DNA from 3 places in the Scandinavium sp. M-37 genome. Region 3 is predicted to be linked to each of the others. Evidence: predicted binding sites of a transcription regulator. Region 3 holds the regulator's gene; each other region holds the start of a gene.

Region 1 (7,711 bases), on a different contig from region 3:
TGGCGCAGAGTGTGCGTGCCCACGATGCAAACGCTGGTCGGGGAGAACCCCTGTAGGCGCTCGGCAAACAGTGAGAGACAGTTCAGGCCGCGTTCCATCGCCTCTTCACTGAGCATATTGTTTTCATTCAGGCCGTCGGCAAGATGGACGCGCTGTTTCAGGCGACCAATAATTTGCAGCGCGCCGTCGACGACGCGCGCAATCACCATATGAAAACTGTTCGATCCCAGGTCGACCGCAGCAATCTCCTGCGGTCGTTTCGTTTTGGTTTTGATGGGCATAGATTAATCGGGCTGCTCAAGTGATTTGATGTAATCGTAAATCGCCAGCTGTGACCGGACTTTGCGGCGATTGCCGCGGGGCACGTAGCGATTACTCAGTTCTTTGTCGATAAAACGGGCTTTCACGGTATCGCTAAACAGCAGATCCACAATGGTCAGCACCTGCTGTTTCAGGCGCGAGTCGAGGATTGGCGTCGCAACTTCAATACGGTAATCGATGTTGCGCGTCATCCAGTCAGCGGAAGAGAGCCACACCTGTTTCGCGCCGCCATCTTCAAAAATATAGAGCCGATCATGTTCAAGATAGCGGTCAACAATACTAATGACGTTAATATTTTCGCTGATGCCTTCTAACTGCGGGATCAGCGAGCACATGCCGCGCACCAGCAGATTCACCGGCACGCCGGAACCGGATGCCGCATACAGACGATCCACCAGGCCTTTGTCGACCAGGTTATTCAGCTTCAGAGTAATACCGGACGGCCGACCGTTTTGCGCGTGAGCAATCTCGCGGTCGATCATCTCATACAGCAGCCGACGCGAGTTCTGCGGCGAGACCATCAGATATTCGAAATTCACCGGACGGTAAGGGTTCTCGATGAAGTTAAACACCCGGCGCACTTCGTTGGTGATGCGCGCATCGGCGGTCAGCAGCGAATAGTCGGTATACAGTCGGGCGGTTTTTTCATTGAAGTTACCGGTGCCGATATGCGCGTAACGCACCACGTCTTCGCCTTCCTTACGCGAGATAAGGAACAGCTTGGCGTGAATTTTCAGGCCTGGGGCCGAGAAAATAACGTGGACTCCCGCTTCCGTCAGGCGCTTCGCCCAATGGATGTTGGCTTCTTCGTCGAAGCGCGCCTGCAGTTCAACCACCACGGTGACTTTTTTGCCGTTGTGCGCGGCGTGGATCATCGAATCAATAATGCGTGAGTCTTTCGCCACGCGGTAAATATTGATTTTGATTGCCAGTACGCTCGGATCAAATGACGCCTGACGCAGCAGTTCCAGTACGTGCTCAAAGGTGTGATACGGATAGTACAGCAGCACGTCGCGTTCGCGAATGGCATCAAAGCCATTTCGGAATTTATCAAACCAGATGTGGCGCAGACGCGGCAGCGGTTTATTCACCAAATTGGCTTTGCCCACGTTTGGGAAACCGATGAAGTCTTTAAAATTATGGTAGCGCCCACCGGGGACGATCGAATCGTAGCGGGTGATGGCGAATTTTTTACGCAGCATCTCGACCATCGCATCGGGCATATCGCGCTGATACACGAAACGTACCGGCTCGGCGGTCAGACGCTGTTTGAGGCTGGAGGACATCAGCTCCATCAGGCTCGATTCCATCTCGTGCACCAGGTCATATTCGGCGTCACGGGTCATTTTCATGGAATAGGCATTCAGCGCGTCGTAATCAAAGAAGCCTTTGAAAATGTCATCGAGACAATAGCGCAGAATATTGTCGAGCAGGATCATCGGCTTGCGGCGGCGCGGCGTTTCCGGCGGTAAATTCACGAAACGCGGCACTTTATCGGACGGGATCTCCAGCAGCGCATAGCTAATTTCTTCGCCACGGATGATTTCCACCGCCAGATAGGTGTAATCGTCTTTCAGGAACTGCACCAGGTCCGTCTCCCGGTTAATCAGGATAGGCGTGATGTGCTGGCGCAGATAATGTTTGAAGTAGTGACGTAACCAGCTTTGCTGGTTGACCGATAGCTGGCGTTCGTTAATCAGGAAAATCTGGTTGCGGGCCATTTCGAGCAGCAGCTCGTTATAGAGGCCGTCAAACTCCTGATCGGCTTTTAGCACGCGCGCCTGAATTTTTCCCAGCAGATGGCGGGAATGGGCGGTTAGGCCTTGTTCTTCACTAATAATAATGCGGCGCTTCAGTTCGGCAAAACGGACCTTATAGAACTCATCCAGGTTATTGGAGTAGATCCCCAAAAACCGCATACGCTCTATCAACGGGTTACTTTTATCCGCCGCTTCCTGGAGAACACGCTCGTTAAACGATAACCAGCTGAGTTCTTTTTCGATATACAGCTTATCCTGACCCATTACTACTCACACTCCGGTTGGTTGACGCGGACAGCATTCACATTATGGCGAGCTTTAACCGCCGATGTCCAACTGTGTCAGTGAAGTATGACAATAATCTGTTTGTCGTGAACCTGCGATAGAGAATTTTTATTATTCAGCGGTATGGAAGCATATGGGAGGTGGGAGGAAGCACCTGCCACGACGGGCAGGCGGCTTACGATTACTCTTCGGCAGCGTAGCCTTGTGCAGGGAGCTGAACGCCGTCCAGCCATGCGCTGTTGCCTTTCATTTCAAGGCGACCTTCGACAAACCAGCTCACTACCATCGGATAAATGGCGTGTTCCTGATGCTGCACACGGGCGATGATGTCTTCTTCCACATCCCCGGCAAACACCGGCACTTTGGCCTGTAAAATCACCGGGCCGCCGTCGAGTTCATCGGTGACGAAATGCACGGAGGTGCCGTGCTCTTCGTCGCCGTTGTCCAGCACCTGACGATGGGTATTCAGGCCCGGATATTTCGGCAACAGGGAAGGGTGGATGTTCAGCAGACGACCCTGATAGTGCGCCACGAATTCCGGGCTCAGAATGCGCATATAGCCTGCCAGCACCACCAGGTCAGGGGCGTAGGCGTCAATTTCCTGCATCAGCTCGCGGTCAAACGCTTCACGGCTGGAAAACTGACTGGCGCTGAGCGCATGAGCCGGGATTTCTGCTTCACGGGCGCGCTCAAGGCCGAACGCGTCGGCCTTATTGCTGAACACTGCCCGCAGGGTGCCGTTGATTTTTTTCTGTTTGCAGGCGTCGATAATTGCCTGCAAATTGCTTCCGCTGCCAGAAATCAGCACCACGATGTTCTTCATTACGAGATGACCACACGCTGCTCAGAATCGGAGGCTTTGATATAGCCGATTTTCCAGGCGTGCTCGCCTTTCTCATTCATCAGCGCCACGGCTTTATCCGCTTCAGCGGCTGGCAGGGCAATCACCATGCCCACGCCGCAGTTAAAGGTGCGATACATTTCATGTTGGCTGACGTTACCTGCCGTTTGCAGCCAGTTGAACACGGACGGCCACTGCCAGGAGGATTCGTCGATAACGGCCTGGGTGTTATCCGGCAGCACGCGCGGAATGTTTTCCCAGAAGCCGCCGCCGGTCAGGTGGGCGATGGCATGGACGTCGACGTTAGCGATAAGCTCCAGCACGTTTTTGACGTAGATGCGGGTCGGGGCCAGCAGATGATCGGCCAGCGGTTTGCCGTCGACCTCGGTGGTTTCCGGGCTGCAGCCGCTGACTTCAATGATTTTACGCACCAGCGAGTAGCCGTTTGAGTGCGGGCCACTGGAGGCCAGCGCTACCAGAACGTCGCCATCGGCCACTTTGCTGCCGTCGATGATTTCAGACTTCTCGACCACGCCAACGCAGAAGCCGGCCACGTCGTAATCTTCGCCATGATACATGCCCGGCATTTCTGCCGTTTCGCCGCCGACCAGCGCACAGCCTGACTGCAGGCAGCCTTCGGCGATGCCGCTGATTACGCTGGCTGCGGTATCCACATCCAGTTTGCCGGTGGCGTAGTAATCGAGGAAGAACAGCGGTTCTGCGCCCTGAACCACCAGGTCATTAACGCACATGGCCACCAGGTCGATGCCGATGGTGTCATGACGCTTGAGATCCATTGCCAGGCGCAGCTTGGTGCCGACGCCATCCGTACCGGAAACCAGCACTGGCTCACGATATTTTTGCGGCAGTGCGCACAGTGCGCCGAATCCACCCAGGCCACCCATTACTTCAGGGCGGCGGGTTTTCTTCACCACACCTTTGATTCGGTCAACCAGAGCATTACCCGCGTCAATATCAACACCGGCATCTTTATAGCTGAGAGAGGTTTTGTCGGTCACTGCAAGTCTCCACGAAGGGCGTTAGCAAATAAAATCGGCGCCATTCTACCAGTCTAAGCAAACGTTTGCGAGCCTGGGTGACGGATATCTTACATCGACGTTAATTTACCCGTTTCAGCCGTTGCGCTGACCAAATTTGAACCGCTTCACGAAAATGAAACCGGGTACAGTTTAATGCTTGCAGGATGCTGGCACAGCCCACAATATCGGACTGAAACCGGTTTCTGAAATGGCATCCAGGAGGAACAGCACAGATGCACATTGCCGCATTTGATATTGGTGGAACGGCGCTGAAAATGGGCGTACTCACTCGTGAAGGGGAGTTCGTTGCGAAAGGAAAAACGCCGATAAAAAACAGTGATGGTGACGCCATTTTGCAAGGGATCCTCAGCTGGCTTGAAGCGCATCCCGAATGTGAAGGCATTGCTATCAGCGCCCCGGGGTATGTCAACCCGCATACCGGTTTCATCGAAATGGGCGGGGCTATCCGCAAGTTCGACCATTTTGCCATTAAACAGTGGCTTGAAGAGCGCACCCGCTTACCGGTGGCGATTGAAAACGACGCCAACTGCGTGCTGCTGGCGGAACGCTGGCAGGGGAAAGCGGCGCAGATGAGCGACTTTCTGGTGCTGACTATTGGCACTGGCATCGGCGGCGCGATTTTCTGCAATAACCAGCTGGTGCGTGGAGCCCGTTTTCGCGGCGGCGAATTTGGCTACATGTTTACCGACCGCCCCGGCAGCCGCCATCCTACGCACTACACCATGAACGCCACCTGCACCCTGCGCGTCCTCCGTAGCCGTTACGCTACGCACATCGGCAAATCACTTGATGAGGTCAGCGGCGAAGAGATATTCGACGCCAGCGATGCGGGGGACGTTACCTGCCAGCGGCTGGTAAATGATTTCTTCAACGGCATTGCCAGCGGCCTGTACAACCTGGTCAATCTGTTCGACCCACAAACCATACTGCTCGGCGGCGGCATCACCGAACGCCCGGGCTTTTTGACACAGCTTAAACAGCATCTGGCCTGGTTCGGCATTGACGATTACGTCGATACCGTCAGCCACGGCAACGACGCCGGTTTACTCGGCGCGGTTTACCATTTTAATCAGCAGTCTGAACGTTAAAGAGGGAGTTGTTATGTCCGGATTTAAAAGCGATTTTCTGTGGGGCGGTGCCGTAGCGGCGCATCAACTGGAAGGCGGCTGGAAAGAGGGCGGAAAAGGCCCAAGCGTTGCCGATGTGATGACCGCCGGAGCCCACGGCGTGGCGCGTGAAATCACCGACGGCGTGCTGCCAGGGAAGAACTACCCGAACCACGAGGCGATTGATTTTTACCACCGCTATAAAGACGACATCAAACTGTTTGCCGAAATGGGCTTCAAATGCTTCCGCACCTCGATTGCGTGGACGCGCCTGTTCCCGAAAGGTGACGAGCTGGAGCCGAACGAAGCCGGGCTGAAATTCTACGACGATCTGTTCGATGAATGCCTGAAATACGGCATCGAACCGGTTATCACCCTGTCGCATTTTGAAATGCCGTATCACCTGGTGAAAGAGTACGGCGGCTGGCGGAACCGTAAAGTCATCGACTTCTTCGTGCGCTTCGCGACAGTGGCATTCAGCCGCTATCAGCACAAAGTGAAGTACTGGATGACCTTCAACGAAATCAACAACCAGGCAAATTTCCACGAAGATTTTGCGCCGTTCACTAACTCCGGCATCAAATATGAAGAGGGTGAAGATCGCGAGCCGATTATGTATCAGGCGGCGCACTACGAGCTGGTGGCCAGCGCCCTGGCGGTGAAAGCCGCCCGCGAAATTAACCCGTCGCTGCAAATCGGCTGCATGATTGCCATGTGCCCGATTTACCCGCTGACCTGCGCGCCGGACGACATGATGATGGCGATGAACGCCATGCACCGCCGCTACTGGTTCACCGACGTCCACGTGCGTGGCAAATATCCGCAGCATCTGCTGAATTACTTCGCCCGTCGCGGTTTCGCGCTGGATATCACCGCCGAAGACAAGGCCGCCCTGACCCAGGGCTGCGTCGATTACATCGGTTTCAGCTATTACATGTCGTTCGCCACCAAAGCGACGGCGGATAACCCGCAGCTCGACTACGACGAAACCACCAGCCTGGTCTCCAACCCATACGTCAAGAAATCCGACTGGGGATGGCAGATTGACCCGGTGGGTCTGCGCTACTCGCTGAACTGGTTCTGGGATCACTATCAGCTGCCGCTGTTCATCGTCGAAAACGGTTTTGGCGCCATCGATGTGCGTGAAAGCGACGGCAGCGTCAACGATCAGTACCGCATCGACTATCTTTCGGCGCACATTGCTGAAATGAAAAAAGCGGTGGTGGAAGACGGCGTGGATCTGATGGGCTACACCCCGTGGGGCTGTATCGATCTGGTCTCTGCCGGGACTGGCGAAATGAAAAAACGCTACGGCTTTATCTATGTCGATAAAGATAATGAAGGCAATGGCACCCTGGAACGCAGCCGCAAAAAATCTTTTGCGTGGTATCAAAAGGTTATCAGCAGCAACGGCGAATCGTTATAAATCGCGTCAAAAACTAAAAACCTCGCTTCGGCGGGGTTTATTTTTATCCTTAGTTTAGAATGAGTAACAAGGTGTTAATCACTTTGCTTGATCGCCGTCAATGAGAACAGGTATGGCGCGTTCGCTAAAAAGCGGTATAATCCGGCGATTTTTTTTGTGGCTGCCCCTCAGAGGAGAAAGAGAATGAAGATTGTGGAAGTGAAACACCCACTCGTCAAACACAAGCTGGGCCTGATGCGTGAGCATGACATCAGCACCAAACGCTTCCGTGAACTCGCCTCAGAAGTTGGCAGCTTACTGACTTATGAAGCCACGTCTGACCTGGAAACTGAAACCGTCACCATCGAAGGCTGGAATGGTCCGGTGCAGGTTGAGCAGATCAAAGGCAAGAAGATTACCGTAGTGCCAATCCTGCGTGCCGGTCTCGGCATGATGGAAGGCGTGCTGGAGCACGTGCCAAGCGCGCGTATCAGCGTCGTTGGTATCTACCGTAATGAAGAAACCCTCGAGCCGGTTCCGTATTTCCAGAAACTGGTTTCCAACATCGACGAGCGTATGGCGCTGGTGGTTGACCCGATGCTGGCGACCGGTGGTTCAATGATTGCCACTATCGACCTGCTGAAAAATGCCGGTTGTAACAGCATCAAGGTGCTGGTTCTGGTGGCGGCGCCGGAAGGTATCGCCGCGCTGGAGAAAGCGCACCCGGACGTTGAACTGTACACCGCGTCCATTGATCAGGGCCTCAACGAGCACGGATACATTATTCCGGGTCTCGGGGATGCCGGTGACAAGATTTTTGGTACCAAATAAGTGATTCATTAAAAATAGCCGACTTTGAGAGTCGGCTTTTTTTTGACTAAAACACACCAAGACCCACAACAACACTCAGACAGAGGATAAAACTATGACGC
Region 2 (7,711 bases), on a different contig from region 3:
CAGACCCAGCGCCGGACACAGCTCTTCACCGATGGCTTTCACCGCCGCGTACAGGCCCGCGTCTTCACCCGGGTGCCCTGCCGCCGCCATCCAGTTTGCCGACAGCTTGATACGTTTGAGATCGCCGACCTGGGTGCCAACGATATTGGTCAGCGCTTCACCGACCGCCAGACGGGCTGACGCCGCGAAGTCGAGCAGCGCAACCGGGGCACGTTCGCCAATCGCCATCGCTTCGCCATAGTAGCTGTCGAGGCTGGCGGTGGTGACCGCGCAGTTAGCCACCGGGATCTGCCACGGGCCGACCATTTGATCGCGGGCGACCATGCCGGTTACCGTACGGTCACCGATGGTCACAAGGAAGGTTTTCTCTGCCACCGTTGGCAGATGCAGTACGCGATTCACCGCTTCCGCGATGGTGATGTCCTGACGGTCCAGCGCATCGCCAGTGGCGTTCAGCGTGGCGACATCCCGGGTCATCTTCGGCGTTTTGCCGAGCAGCACATCCAGCGGCAGGTCGATAGGCTGGTTGTCGAAATGGGTGTCGCTCAGGCTCAGATGCATCTCTTCTGTCGCGTCACCAATCACCGCGTACGGGGCGCGCTCACGACGGCACAGCTCGTCAAACAGCGGCAGCTGTTCAGCGGCCACGGCGAGCACATAGCGCTCCTGAGATTCGTTACACCAGATTTCCAGCGGGCTCATGCCTGGTTCATCGCTGAGGATATCGCGCAGGTTGAAGCGACCACCGCGTCCGCCATCGCTCACCAGCTCCGGCATGGCGTTGGATAAACCGCCCGCGCCCACGTCATGGATGAACAGGATCGGGTTGGCGTCGCCAAGCTGCCAGCAACGGTCAATAACTTCCTGGCAGCGGCGTTCCATTTCCGGGTTGTCGCGCTGAACGGAGGCAAAATCCAGATCGGCATCAGACTGGCCGGACGCCATGGAGGAGGCCGCCCCGCCGCCGAGACCGATATTCATCGCCGGGCCACCGAGGACAATCAGCTTCGCGCCAACGTTGATCTCGCCTTTCTGCACATGATCGGCGCGAATGTTGCCGATCCCACCCGCCAGCATAATCGGCTTGTGGTAGCCACGCAGCTCTTCGCCGTTATGGCTGTTCACTTTCTCTTCGTAGGTACGGAAGTAGCCGTTCAGCGCCGGGCGACCAAATTCGTTGTTGAACGCCGCGCCGCCCAGTGGGCCGTCGGTCATGATATCCAGCGCGGTGACGATGCGATCAGGTTTGCCGAAATCTTCTTCCCACGGCTGTTCAAAGCCGGGGATCCGCAGGTTGGAAACGGAGAAGCCCACCAGCCCGGCTTTCGGCTTCGCGCCGCGCCCGGTGGCACCTTCATCACGGATTTCGCCGCCGGAACCGGTGGCGGCACCCGGCCACGGAGAGATGGCGGTCGGGTGGTTATGGGTTTCGACCTTCATCAGAATATGCGCGGCTTCCTGGTGGAAGTCGTAGCGCTTGCCGTCATGGGAGGCATAGAAGCGTCCCACTTCCGAGCCTTCCATTACCGCAGCGTTGTCTTTATAGGCCGACAGTACGTGTTCAGGGTTTTTCTCGAAGGTATTCTTGATCATCTTGAACAGCGACTTCGGCTGCTGTTCGCCATCAATAACCCAGTCGGCGTTGAAAATCTTGTGACGGCAGTGTTCTGAGTTCGCCTGCGCGAACATGTACAGCTCGATGTCGTTCGGGTTGCGGTTAAGCTTAGTGAACGCCTCGTGCAGATAATCGATTTCATCTTCCGCCAGCGCCAGGCCGAGACGCTGATTGGCCTCCACCAGCGCCTGACGCCCTTGTCCCAGCAGGTCGACGCTGGCAACCGGGGTCGGTTGATGATGGGCAAACAGGTTTTCCGCATCCTGTAGCGCACCAAAGACGGTTTCCATCATGCGGTCGTGCAGCTCTGCCGCGACCAGGCTCCATTGAGCGTCGGTCAAGGTGGAGGCGTCAACGTAATACGCTACGCCGCGCTCGAGGCGGTCAATCTGGGCCAGGCCGCAGTTGTGGGCGATGTCAGTTGCTTTTGAAGACCAGGGGGAGATGGTGCCAGGACGGGGGGTGACGAGCAGTAATTTTCCGGCGGGGGTATGGCTGTTGAGGCTTGGGCCATACTCCAGCAAGCGAGCCAGTCGGGCATGTTCCTCGTCTGAAAGCGGCGCGTTCAGACTCGCGAAGTGCACGTACTCGGCATAGATGTTGCTGACCGGAAGGTTGGCTGCCTGAAAGCGTGCCAGCAGTTTAGTAATACGAAATGCAGACAGTGCAGGCGAACCACGCAGAATTTCCATCATAAGTCTCTCGTCTTCTGGGTTTCAGTGTGCGCAATGGCGGAAAACGGGCGCCATTATAGAGGATCCTGAGCAGCGACGTAACCGTTTGCGTCAAAATAAAATCGCCGCTGCGTTTTACCAACCGATGCGGCCAATCGCATGAATAGGTTGCCAACTGTCGCTTGTTTAAGCAAAATGCCGCTCATTCTGTAGTGCCCCTAAACTTTAACATGGTAACTATTGCCTGAGATCGCTCTCGTCACAGAGAATTAACTAATTGAAAAAATTAAAGATTAATTATCTGTTTATTGGCATTGTCACCCTGCTACTGGCAGCGGCGCTATGGCCTTCTGTTCCCTGGTTCAGTAAACCAGAGAACCGCATCGCCGCCATTCAGGCGCGCGGTGAGCTGCGCGTCAGTACCGTGGTCTCTCCCCTGACGTTCGCCAACATCCATGAAAAAGATTACGGACTCGACTACGAACTGGCTCAGCAGTTCGCCAACTACCTTGGCGTTAAGCTGAAAGTCACCGTTCGCCAGAACATCAGCCAGTTGTTTGATGACCTCGACAATGGTCGCGCCGATATGCTGGCCGCCGGGCTGGTGTACAACAGCGAACGCGTCAAAACCTATCAGGCCGGACCAGCCTACTATTCGGTTTCGCAGCAGTTGGTGTACCGCAAAGGGAGCCTGCGCCCGCGCTCGCTGGATAACCTCACCGCCCAACAGCTGACCATTGCGCCGGGGCACGTGGCGATTAACGACCTGCAGGCGCTGAAAGCAACAAAGTACCCGGATCTGAACTGGACCGTCGACGATAAGCGCGGCAGCGTGGAGTTGATGGAAGACGTTATCGACGGCAAGCTTGATTACACCATTGCCGACTCGGTGGCGATCAGCCTGTTCCAGCGCGTACATCCGGAGCTGGCAGTGGCACTGGATATTACCGATGAACAGCCGGTGACCTGGTTCAGCCTGAAGGACAGCGATAACACCCTGCCCGCAGCAATGCTCGATTTCTTTAATAACATTAATGAAGACGGCACCCTGGCGCGACTGGAAGAGAAGTATCTCGGCCACGGCGACGATTTCGATTATTTCGATACCCGCACCTTCCTGCGAGCCGTGGATAACATGCTGCCCGACCTACAGCCGCTGTTCCAGAAATACGCCAGCGAAATTGACTGGCGTCTGCTGGCGGCGATCGCGTGGCAGGAATCGCACTGGGATCCGCTGGCAACCTCGCCCACCGGGGTCCGCGGCATGATGATGCTCACCAAAAATACCGCCCAAAGCCTTGGCCTTACTGACAGGACCGACGCCGAACAGAGCGTTAGCGGCGGGATGCGCTATCTGCAGGACATGATGGATAAGGTGCCAGATACGGTGCCAAAAGAAGAGAAAATCTGGTTTGCGCTGGCGGCGTACAACATGGGCTATGCCCATATGCTCGATGCCCGGGCGTTAACCGCCAAGCAGAAAGGCAACCCGGACAGCTGGGCGGACGTAAAGCAGCGTCTGCCACTGCTCAGTCAGAAACCCTACTACACGCGCCTGACCTACGGTTACGCACGTGGGCATGAAGCCTACGCCTATGTGGAAAACATCCGTAAATATCAGATAAGCCTGGTGGGGTATCTGCTGGAGAAAGAAAAGAAAGAGGCGCTGGAGCGGGAGTATGCGCAGGATTACCCTGCGGTCAGGCCGGGCGAGTTAAATCATACCAGCCTCGGCGTGCTGCCGTTTATCTCGCTGCACACCGAGCGCAGCGGTCAAATTGAAGTGAAATACCCGAATACGTTGGTGGATATTCTGCGTCACTGAGGCTGGGCGGCACGCTTGAGGGCCTTTTTCTGCTCGCGGCGATGCCGGAAGAAATCGCTTAGCATCGACGAACAGCTTTCCGCGAGCACGCCTTCGGTAATCTCTACCCTGTGATTCATGCCCGGATGATGCAGGACGTCAATCAGTGAGCCAGCCGCCCCCGTTTTCGCATCCCGCGCACCAAACACCAGTTGACCAATCCGGCTATGCACCATCGCCCCGGCGCACATAACGCACGGCTCAAGGGTGACATACAGCGTGGTGTCGATTAAACGGTAGTTCTGCAACACCAACCCGCCCTGACGCAGGGCCATAATTTCAGCATGGGCGGTCGGATCATGACGCCCAATCGGTCGGTTCCAGCCTTCGCCAATAACCTGATTCTGATGAACCAGCACCGCACCGACCGGCACCTCCCCTTCATCCCAGGCACGCTGGGCGAGAGTTAGCGCGTGACGCATCCAGTGTTCGTGGTTCAATTCATTGTCAGACACAGCGGCTACTCCGGTAGAAAAAGCGGGGCGCATTATACACAGCGGGGCAGACTTTATTCCAGCTGTTGCAGTTCCCCGCCTGGCGTAACCCGCCAACGGTGCTGGCAGAAATAGAGCAGCGGGTTGTCCTGATTGCTGTCGCTGTAGCCGCTGTACAGCCGCAGCGGCGTGCCGATTTTTTTCTCCAACTGCGCCACTTTTTCATGACCCAGACAACGCAGCGTCAACACCCAGCCGCCATACCGGCGCTCGGTCATGCTGGCAATGAGATTCACGCGCGGCAGCCACGGCGTGTCGACGTACACCTGCTCCACCAGCGATTTTGGCGAACCGGTGATAAGCCAGACGTCGGCATCAGAGCTGGTCAGATATTCCGTGAGGCGCTGGTGCACCACCGGGAAAGTGGTCACATGTCCACGGAACCATTGCACAAACTGCGCTTCGATGGCCTTGAGACGTGCTTCACTGTGCCCGAAGGTGGCGGCCCAGAGCAGCAGGCTCATCGGCCAACGCGCCGCCCGGCCTTTCACCAGCAGCGCCACGCCAATCACCGGCAGCACAGGGAGCACCAACAGCGCGTTGAGCGGATTGTGGCGCAACAGATAGCGTAAAAAGCTGCCAAACATATCCTGCTGATGCAGCGTGCCATCCAGGTCAAAAAACACTACCCGACGCGAATTACTTACCAAACTGTTCTCCTTAAAAGGTGAGCGCGTGTGAGTCATTCCTGTCAACAAGCCTAACAGCCATAACCTCACATTTCCAAAAACGATACTGATTGCGCCTTTCCCTTAGGATGCAGACAGCGTATCCTTTTGATTAGAATGATGAATCGGCTAAGAATGCAGCACATTTTCCTACACTTCCGATAGTGCTTGCTTCACAATCCCCTATAATCAAAGACAAATTTCTGACAGGCGGCCGCCAAAAAGCCCTCTGGAGAACCCATGAACTGTTTGATTCGCATCCGTCAGCGCTACTCTGGTCTCGCGCAAAGTGACAAAAAACTGGCGGATTTTATCCTGAACCAGCCAGACGAGGCACGCCATCTCAGCTCTCAACAGTTAGCGAGCCTGGCGGGTGTCAGCCAGTCCAGCGTGGTGAAGTTCGCCCAGAAGCTGGGATTTAAGGGATTTCCAGCGCTGAAACTGGCGCTGAGCGAGGCGCTGGCCAGCAATCCTCATCCGCAGTCGGTGCCAGTACATAATCAGATCCGCGGCGACGATCCGCTGCGCCTGGTGGGCGAGAAGCTCATTAAGGACAACGTGTCGGCGATGCACGCCTCGCTCGATGTGAATACCGAAGACAAGTTGCGGGAAAGCATCGGTCTGCTGCGCAGCGCGCGCCGCATTGTGGTGACCGGGATTGGTGCATCGGGTCTGGTGGCGCAAAACTTCAGTTGGAAGTTGATGAAGATTGGCTTTAACGCCGTCGCCGAGCAGGATATGCACGCCCTGCTCGCCACCGTGCAGGCGATGACCTCGGACGATTTGCTGCTGGCTATCTCATATTCCGGGGAACGACGCGAAATCAATCTGGCGGCAGACGAGACGCTGCGGGTCGGCGGCAAGATTCTGGCGATCACCGGCTTCTCACCTAACGCGTTACAGCAACGGGCCAGCCATTGCCTGTATACCATTGCCGAAGAACTGGCGACGCGCAGCGCGGCCATTTCCTCCACCAGCGCACAGATGATGCTCACCGATTTACTGTTTATGGGGCTGGTGCAGCAGGATCTGGAACATGCCCCAGACCGGATTCGCCACAGTGAGGCGCTGGTGAAAAAACTGGTGTGAGTAAGGAATGAGCGTATAATGCCCGCCCTGTTTGTGTTGTTTCTGAGAATTTCCTTATGGCGCTGTTAATTACCAAAAAATGCATCAATTGCGATATGTGCGAACCGGAATGCCCTAACGAGGCGATTTCGATGGGCGACAGCATTTATGAGATTAACAGTGACCGCTGCACAGAGTGTGTCGGCCATTACGAGACGCCGACCTGCCAGAGTGTGTGCCCCATCCCGAACACCATCATTCACGATCCTGAGCACCTCGAAAGCCAGGAGCAGCTGTGGGATAAGTTCGTCCAGCTGCACCATTCAGACAAAATCTAGTCTGACAAAATCTAGCTTTCCATGATAACCGTTGCGCAAGCGTAATGACGTTCATCCGCCAGCGTGACGTGGATGTGCGTGACGCCCATCTGCGCCGCCAGGTCGCTCGCCGCGCCCCATAGCCGTAACTTCGGTTTGCCCAGTTCATCGTTGTAAACTTCAAACTGTTCAAACGCCAGGCCATTACGAATGCCAGTGCCGAGCGCTTTGGACGCCGCCTCTTTTACCGCAAAGCGTTTGGCCAGAAAACGCACCGGCTGCTGGTGCGTTTCCCAGATTTTCCACTCGTAATCGCTCAGCACCCGGCGGGCCAGGCGATCGCCGCTGCGGGCGATCACCGCGTCTATACGGGTAATCTCAACGATATCGGTGCCGATACCGACGATAGCCATTAGCTGCGCGCTTCCTGCATCAGACGTTTCATTTCCGCCACGGCCTCTTTCAGGCCGCTCATGACGGCACGACCGATAATCGCGTGACCGATATTCAACTCGTGCATTTCAGGCAGCGCGGCAATGGCTTTGACGTTGTGGTAGGTCAGCCCGTGCCCGGCGTTCACCTTCAGGCCGAGGCTTGCGGCATAGGTCGCCGCTTGGGCGATACGCTCCAGCTCTTTAGCCTGCTGGGCTTCGCTTTCTGCGTCAGCATAGCAGCCGGTGTGAATTTCGATGTACGGCGCACCGACGTCAGCTGCCGCTTTGATCTGCTCGCGATCGGCATCAATAAACAGAGAAACGAGGATCCCGGCGTCCGCCAGACGTTTGCAGGCATCACGCATTTTGTCGAGCTGACCCGCCACATCCAGCCCGCCTTCGGTGGTGACTTCTTGACGCTTTTCCGGCACAAGGCAGCAGAAATGCGGTTTTGTGTCACAAGCAATCGCCAGCATCTCTTCGGTGACGGCCATTTCCAGATTCATGCGGGTATCAAGGGTCTGGCGAAGAATACGCACGTCGCGGTCGGTGATGTGACGACGATCTTCGCGCAGAT
Region 3 (7,711 bases):
GGGCGCGAAATGCCCCTGCGCAGGCGTTCAGATAATACGAGAACATCCTTTTGAAACGCTCTGAATAATTGTCAGCAATTTCCGGCCAGCTATTTATAAAACGAGAATGCCAGGCCATCAGCGTGGTGTCGTAATCGGCGCCGAAGTTATGCCAGTCTTCCATCACAAAGTGCGGCTCGCTGGCGATAGCAATCTGGCGAACCGAGGGCAGGCAGCCGTTCGGAAAGATATATTTATTGATCCACGGATCGACATTATTATCCGTTTTTTTCGACCCAATGGTGTGCAGCAGGAACAGGCCGTCTGGTTTCAGATTACGGTCTACCACATTAAAATAGGTGGCGTAATTTTTTGGCCCGACATGTTCAAACATGCCGACAGATACGATGCGGTCGAACTGGTCCTGCAAATCTCGATAGTCCTGCAACAGGATTTGCACGTCCAGCCCTTCACAACGCGCCTGGGCCATTTTTTGCTGTTCGGCAGAAATGGTCACCCCGACCACGCTGACGCCGTAGTTTTTCGCCATGTAATACGCCAGCCCGCCCCAGCCGCAGCCGATATCCAGTACCCGCATTCCAGGCTGCAATTGAAGTTTCTGGCAGATGAGATCCAGCTTGGCCTCTTGCGCCTGTTCGAGGGTTTGCGCCTCTTTCCAGTACGCGCAGGAATATTGCATGAACGGATCAAGCATCCGACTGAACAAATCATTGCCCAAATCATAATGCTCTTTGCCGACTATCCAGGCACGTTTTTTACTTTGTAAATTGAGTAGGCGGGCGCCTGCGACACGTAGCGTATCTTTGAGGTGGCGGGGGAGTTGGCTTTCAAGTCCGGCACGAAGAACGTGCTGAAAAAACAGATCCAGACGTTCGCATTCCCACCAGCCGTCCATATAACTCTCGCCTAATCCCAGTGACCCTTCCTGTAGCACGCGCTTAAAGAAGAGAGGGTTGTTAACCCGGATGTCTGAGGGGGCGGAACCATTAATTCTGATACCGGCCCGACTCAACATTTCGTTGACGATTCGATACCAGTCATCATTGGGCACGCTTACTTCTTCTATACACGATGAACTCATAGCTTCTCCATCACGCGGCTTGTGATCAGAACCTTAAAACAGCGTAGACGCTTTTTTGGTTATGTGAGAACTCTCACGGACGTTGCCGTGAGTCTGCTATCCGACGTAGAACAGAGGAAGGGAGATATCCCTTGCCGAAAGGCCATCCGTGGGGAAACGGGGGAGATCCGTTCCCCCGTTAATTGTTCATATTTATCGTAATTATGTAATGCAGAATCAGTATAGGCCGCAAAAATGAGTGATTCAATAAAAAATTCTTAGCAAACTAATGACTGAGTTGTTACATAGTTGCTACCGACACTATGCGTGTGATTCGCGCGCTGCGCCTTCATTTTCATCACGCTGCGCAACATACTGCATCCGATATCCCCAACCCGCCAGGAGCACGGTGAACAGCATCACGCTGGTGGTGGTCAGCAGCGGGGTGGCAATCAACGTGGAGACTACCAGGCTTGCAAGGAAGCACAGGCCGAGCTGTAAGGTGTTTTGCAGGGCTGCCGCACGTCCGGTCGCCTGTGGGAACGGACGTAACGCCTGAGCCACTACGATAGGGTAAATCGCGCCGTTGGCCATTGCCATCAGGCAGAACGGGATCAGCAGGGCGGTCAGGGAGCTGCCTGCGGTCAGGCCTACCGCAAAGGTCCCCGCCACGCTCACCGCGAAGGCCAGTAACAGCCACGGCAACATCTGCTGGCCGTTCCATTTCTGCAATGCGGCCCGACAGCCGTAACCCCCCACCAGGAAGGCGATGGTTTGTGGCACGTAGCTCAGACCAATCACCGTTGGGCCATAACCCATAGCGTTAAGAATGAACGGTGAACCGGTCAGCCAGGCGAAGAAGCTGGCGGAGCAGGCGGCATAGATAAGCACATTGCCACGATAATCGCGAGAGCGAAGCAGGGTCATAAAGGTCAGGGCTTTCTCGGTTTTATGCGGCACGTTCTGCGTTGGCTTTTTCAGACGCAGGGCCGGGATCATCAGTACCAGGGTAATGGCAAACAGAGTGGCGAAAATCATCTGCCATTCGAAGTGGTGCAGGATCCAACTCCCGAGCAGCGGAGCCAACGCCGGGGAAAGCCCTACCAGCGGCATCACCGTCGCGAAAATGCGGTTAGTGCGCTCCGCCGGATAGTAATCGGTCACCATCGCCTGCCAGGTGACGGCAGCGGCACACACGCCGAAGGCCTGAATAAAGCGCAGCACCAGCAGCGTGGTGGCGTCCCTTACCCACAGCATGCCGATACAGCCGATGGCAAAAATGGCCAGCCCGGTCAGCAGAATGGGTTTCCGACCATATCGGTCGGACAACGGTCCCCACAGCAGCTGGGCAAACGCGAATCCGGCCAGGAACAGGCTCAGGCTGGCGCTAACGGCTGCCGCCGGTGTCTGTAAGTCATTCTGAATTACCGCAAAAGCGGGCAAATACATATCGGTCGCCAGAAAACCGAGCACGCTCAGGCCCGCTAGCCAGCATAAAAATCCTTTACCAGGAAGCTTGTTCATTTTATTTCTCGTCGCAGGTGTACATGGCAGCAGAGTGTAGGGAGTGCAACTTCGCTTGTGAAACGCTAATATTTGGCTGATGGAATCAAATTTTTTGTAGGCAGCCTATGTGGTCAGAATATTCGCTTGAAGTCGTGGACGCCGTGGCGCGTAACGGCAGCTTCACCTCCGCCGCGCAGGAGTTGCACCGTGTGCCTTCTGCGGTCAGTTATACCGTCCGTCAGCTGGAGGAGTGGCTGGCGGTTCCACTGTTTGAACGACGGCATCGCGACGTCGAATTAACGCCCGCGGGGGCGTGGTTTTTGAAGGAGGGGCGATCTGTTATCAAAAAAATGCAGATCACCCGCCAGCAGTGCCAGCAAATTGCCAACGGCTGGCGCGGCAGTCTGGCGATTGCCGTGGATAACATTGTTCGACCGGAGCGCACCCGGCAATTGATTGTCGATTTTTATCGCCACTTTCAGGACGTCGAACTGTGCGTGTTCCAGGAAGTGTTCAACGGCGTGTGGGATGCGTTATCCGACGGGCGTGTCGAACTGGCGATTGGTGCCACACAGGCGATCCCGGTCGGGGGACGTTACGCGTTTCGCGATATGGGAATGCTGAGCTGGAACTGTGTGGTCTCCAGCCGACATCCGCTGGCGCAAATGCGCGGTCCGCTGAGTGATGACGTGTTGCGCACCTGGCCATCATTGGTGCGCGAAGACACCTCACGCTCATTGCCCAAACGCATCACCTGGCTGCTGGATAACCAGAAACGGATTGTCGTGCCGGACTGGGAGTCGTCCGCGACCTGTTTATCTGCCGGTTTATGCGCCGGAATGGTGCCTACGCACTTTGCCCGACCGTACATCGATAGCGGTGAGTGGGTGGCGCTGGAACTGGAAAATCCGTTCCCGGATGCGGCGTGTTGCCTGACCTGGCAACAAAATGATATGTCACCAGCGTTAAGCTGGCTGCTGGACTATCTGGGGGACAGCGAAACGCTGAATAAAGAGTGGTTGCAGGAGCCGGAATAACCGGCCCCTGAGAGGTGATTAGCGGCGATAGTCGCGGAACGGACCGTCGGCCACCGAGCGGCGTTCGATCAGACGCGGATGCACCTCAATCGACTGCGACTCTTCACGTTTGTTGACGATCCTGTCGAGCAGCATGTCGAAAGCGGCTTCGCCCAGCGAATCTTTTGGCTGGTGAATGGTGGTTAACGCTGGGGTAAAGAACCGGGCGTTGCGCACATTGTCGTAACCGATAACGGAGATATCTTGCGGCACGCGTAAACCCATCTCGTCAGCGGCACACAAGGCACCCATCGCCATGATGTCGCCGCCGCAGAAGACGGCGGTAGGGCGCGGCTGTTGCGCAAGGATCTGCTGCATTGCGCGATAACCAGATTCCGGCTCGAAGTCGCCCTGCACGATCCAGTTTTCAGGCACGTTAATCTGCGCTTCTTCCATCGCTTTCATAAAGCCCGCCAGACGACCCGCCCCGGTGTTGCGCTCCATTGGGCCAGGGATCGCCCCAATTTCTCGGTGACCGCGTTCGACCAGATAACGTCCGGCCAGATAGCCGCCCTGGAAAGCGTTATCAATCACGGAGTCGGTAAAATCGGCTTTTGATTCTCCCCAGTCCATTACCACCATCGGAATGTGGCGATACTCTTCCAGCATGTCGAGTACCGACTGCGGGTACTCAGAACACATCACCAGCAGACCATCGACGCGTTTTTGCGCCATCATCGACAGATACGCCTGCTGCTTTTCGAGGTTATTCCAGGCGTTACCCAGAATCAGGGTATAGCCTTTTTCGAAGCAGCTTTTCTCAACGGCTTCAATGATCTCGGCAAAATAAGCGGCTTCGCTGCTGGTCGCCAGCAGGCCAATAGTCTTGGTGTGATTGACCTTCAGGCTGCGCGCCACGGCGCTTGGCGAGTAGTGCAGCTCTTTGATGGCTGCCCATACCGCGTTGCGGGTTTCTTCCGCTACGAAGCGAGTCTTGTTAATTACATGTGATACAGTTGTAGTGGAAACGTTTGCGCGTTTCGCTACATCTTTAATTGTTGCCATTCGTTCTCACTCCAGACCCTTTCCTTACGCCTGATTATCGACACGAAAACGTTTGCCTTTACACACCCTGGATACAATTCATTTGAATTGCGGTACGCCGGGAAACGACACAGAACGACGGGAGGGGGTCAATGGCTGCTACGCTTTTAAATTAGCGTGGAATTTTGTCTGATTCTTACGGAAAGGGAAAGAGAAAAATCGTTATGCGCCGAAAACCTGCGAGATTTTTGCGTATGATTGTGCAAAAATGAGCAGGCTCACTTTTGTTGTGGGGATTAAAAGGAGAAAAATTGATGAGTACCGACCTGAAGCTCTCTTTAATGACGACCGTAATTGCTCTGGCCGTGATCGTGGCCGCCGGGCTGACCGCCGTACTGCACTGATTTACCCGGAGGGAGAGACCTCTTCCTCCTTCACATATCCCTTCTGATTGTTATCAAATTCGCAAAAAACTTTTGCCATTTTGTTTACTTCTGTTTTTTTGTGATTGATGTCATGCTTTTGACTTCTGTTTTTGCACCATCTCCCTTCCTGGAGGATGGCTGACCGGAGTCGTTACATGAAAATCAATTTTCCCCTGCTGGCCTTAGCGATAGGGGCGTTTGCCATAGGCACCACGGAGTTTTCGCCGATGGGCCTGCTGCCGGTGATTGCCAAAGGCGTCGATGTCTCTATTCCCGTGGCGGGAATGCTGATCAGTGCTTATGCCATTGGTGTGATGGTCGGTGCACCGCTGATGACGCTGCTGCTCTCCCATCGCGCACGGCGTAATGCGCTTATTTTCCTGATGGCGATTTTCACTCTCGGTAATGTGCTCTCGGCTATCGCGCCGGATTACACCACGCTGCTGCTGTCGCGCATTATTACCAGCCTGAACCACGGGGCATTCTTTGGACTTGGCTCGGTAGTGGCCGCCAGCGTTGTGCCGAAACACAAACAGGCTAGCGCGGTGGCAACCATGTTTATGGGGTTGACTGTCGCCAACATCGGCGGGGTTCCGGCGGCAACCTGGCTCGGGGAAACCATCGGCTGGCGGATGTCGTTCCTGGCAACGGCTGGTCTGGGCCTGGTGGCGATGCTCAGTCTGTGGTTCTCACTGCCAAAAGGTAGCAGCGGTGAACGCCCGAATGTGAAACAGGAACTGTCGGTGCTGATGCGTCCACAGGTGCTGACGGCCCTGTTGACCACCGTGCTCGGCGCAGGCGCGATGTTCACCCTGTACACCTACATTTCGCCAGTGCTGCATACCCTGACGTCGGCATCTCCGCTGTTTATTACCGCGATGCTGGTATTGATTGGGGTTGGTTTCTCGCTGGGTAACTATCTGGGCGGCAAGTTTGCCGACCGTTCGGTGACCGGCACGCTGAAAGGCTTCTTGTTGCTGCTGATTGTTATCATGGTGTCGATTCCATGGCTGGCGCAGAGCGAAATTGGCGCGGCCGTGAGCATGGTTGTCTGGGGTGCCGCGACCTTCGCGGTGGTGCCTCCGTTGCAAATGCGCGTTATGCGCGTGGCCCATGAAGCGCCTGGCCTGTCGTCATCGGTGAATATCGGGGCGTTCAATCTGGGGAATGCGCTGGGCGCGGCCGCGGGCGGGGCGGTAATTTCCGGCGGTCTCGGCTACAGCTTTGTGCCGGTGATGGGCGCGATTATTGCCGGTATCGCCCTGTTGGTGGTGCTGTTTAGTGGGCGTCGTCAACCGGAAGAAGCGTTTTCAAGCCATTAAGAATATGCCCGGCGGGAGAGGTCTACCCGCCGGGCCAGAAATTATGCGGCCAGATTCTTAGCAACAAATTCCCAGTTTACCAGCGCCCAGAAATGCTCAAGGTAGTTCGGGCGGGCGTTACGGTAGTCGATGTAATACGCATGTTCCCAGACGTCTACGGTCAGCAACGGTTTAGCATCCGTGGTCAGCGGGGTACCCGCGTTAGACGTGGACACGATAGCCAGTTTGCCGTCCGCTTTCTTCACCAGCCATGTCCAGCCAGCGCCGAAGTTTTTAACCGCTGCATCGGTGAACTGCGCTTTGAATTCGGCAAAGCTACCAAAACTTGCGTTAATGGCGGCCGCGACCTCGCCGGTGGGTTCGCCACCGGCGTTAGGTGCCAGGCAGTGCCAGTAGAAGGTGTGGTTCCATACCTGTGCGGCGTTGTTGAACACGCCTGCTTCGGAAGTGCGCACGATCTCTTCTAAGGTTTTGCCTTCAAAAGCGGTGCCTTTGATCAGGTTGTTGAGGTTAGTGACATAGGTCTGGTGATGCTTGCCGTAATGGTATTCCAGTGTTTCAGCGGAAATGTGTGGCGCCAGGGCGTCTTTTGCATACGGTAATGCAGGTAATTCGAATGACATTGCTTATTCTCCCTATTGTTATTAATACCCAATAGCCATGTATTGAGTAGGGATAGGGTAGCAAATTAAAAGATGTGGCTAAAGAGGAACTTACCCCGTCGCTTTCACGACAGGGTAGGGGTTAGCGAATCGTTTTCGGCGTCATCACGCGCCGCGCGCCGACATAATGGTTTGCCCAGTAATCTTCGCTCAGAGAGGTAATCTGGATATCGCGACCGGATCGTGGTGACTGGATGAATTTTCCATTCCCCACATACACCCCAACATGATCGGCAGTGCCGCGGCCACGGGTGCGGAAGAATACCAAATCGCCACTTTGCAGCTCGCCACGGTCAACGGAACGGGCATCGCGCAGATGGTACATTTCATTCGCGGTGCGTGGAATACGGAATTTCACGAGATCTTTATAGGCGTAATAAACCAGACCGCTGCAGTCGAAACCGGTACGTGGCGACGATCCCCCCCACCGATACGGTTTGCCAATCTGGCCCATCAATTTATTCATTGCCGTTTTTTGCGCTTTCTGCACACGGGCTTTGTGCGCATCCGCAATGGTCAGCGGCTTCACTTCTTCATTAACGCATTTCTTTTTATGGCCTTTACGCACAGTGCATTTCTGCACCATTTTTGCCGAGGCGGTTTTTAATGCGGGGCTACGGGTTTTTCGAGAAGAGGCGGTTTTGCTGACGGCGGAAGGGGTTTTATTTTTGGCGGC

The links. Region 3 encodes PurR, which represses purine synthesis genes. Its sites were predicted from a motif close to CANGCAAACGTTTGCNTG; they were not measured.
Region 1: the regulator PurR is predicted to act here: its motif matches at 4,281-4,298, upstream of purM (phosphoribosylformylglycinamidine cyclo-ligase).
Region 2: the regulator PurR is predicted to act here: its motif matches at 2,385-2,402, upstream of purL (phosphoribosylformylglycinamidine synthase).

Annotation. Positions count from the first base shown of each region.
Region 1 is NZ_JBIGIN010000010.1:21,609-29,319, reverse strand. It holds gene ppx (exopolyphosphatase) at 1-281, opposite strand, end outside; gene ppk1 (polyphosphate kinase 1) at 285-2,345, opposite strand; gene purN (phosphoribosylglycinamide formyltransferase) at 2,548-3,189, opposite strand; gene purM (phosphoribosylformylglycinamidine cyclo-ligase) at 3,189-4,226, opposite strand; gene bglK (beta-glucoside kinase BglK) at 4,481-5,356, shown strand; gene ACG0Z5_RS09420 (6-phospho-beta-glucosidase) at 5,370-6,800, shown strand; gene upp (uracil phosphoribosyltransferase) at 6,984-7,610, shown strand; gene uraA (uracil permease) at 7,705-7,711, shown strand, end outside.
Region 2 is NZ_JBIGIN010000010.1:109,537-117,247, forward strand. It holds gene purL (phosphoribosylformylglycinamidine synthase) at 1-2,310, opposite strand, end outside; gene mltF (membrane-bound lytic murein transglycosylase MltF) at 2,567-4,114, shown strand; gene tadA (tRNA adenosine(34) deaminase TadA) at 4,108-4,641, opposite strand; gene yfhb (phosphatidylglycerophosphatase C) at 4,662-5,297, opposite strand; gene ACG0Z5_RS09760 (MurR/RpiR family transcriptional regulator) at 5,556-6,404, shown strand; gene ACG0Z5_RS09765 (YfhL family 4Fe-4S dicluster ferredoxin) at 6,461-6,721, shown strand; gene acpS (holo-ACP synthase) at 6,733-7,113, opposite strand; gene pdxJ (pyridoxine 5'-phosphate synthase) at 7,113-7,711, opposite strand, start outside.
Region 3 is NZ_JBIGIN010000001.1:14,551-22,261, forward strand. It holds gene cfa (cyclopropane fatty acyl phospholipid synthase) at 1-1,081, opposite strand, end outside; gene punC (purine nucleoside transporter PunC) at 1,382-2,584, opposite strand; gene punR (DNA-binding transcriptional activator PunR) at 2,692-3,603, shown strand; gene purR (HTH-type transcriptional repressor PurR) at 3,622-4,647, opposite strand; gene ACG0Z5_RS00110 (YnhF family membrane protein) at 4,941-5,030, shown strand; gene ACG0Z5_RS00115 (MFS transporter) at 5,207-6,373, shown strand; gene sodB (superoxide dismutase [Fe]) at 6,415-6,996, opposite strand; gene ACG0Z5_RS00125 (C40 family peptidase) at 7,118-7,711, opposite strand, start outside.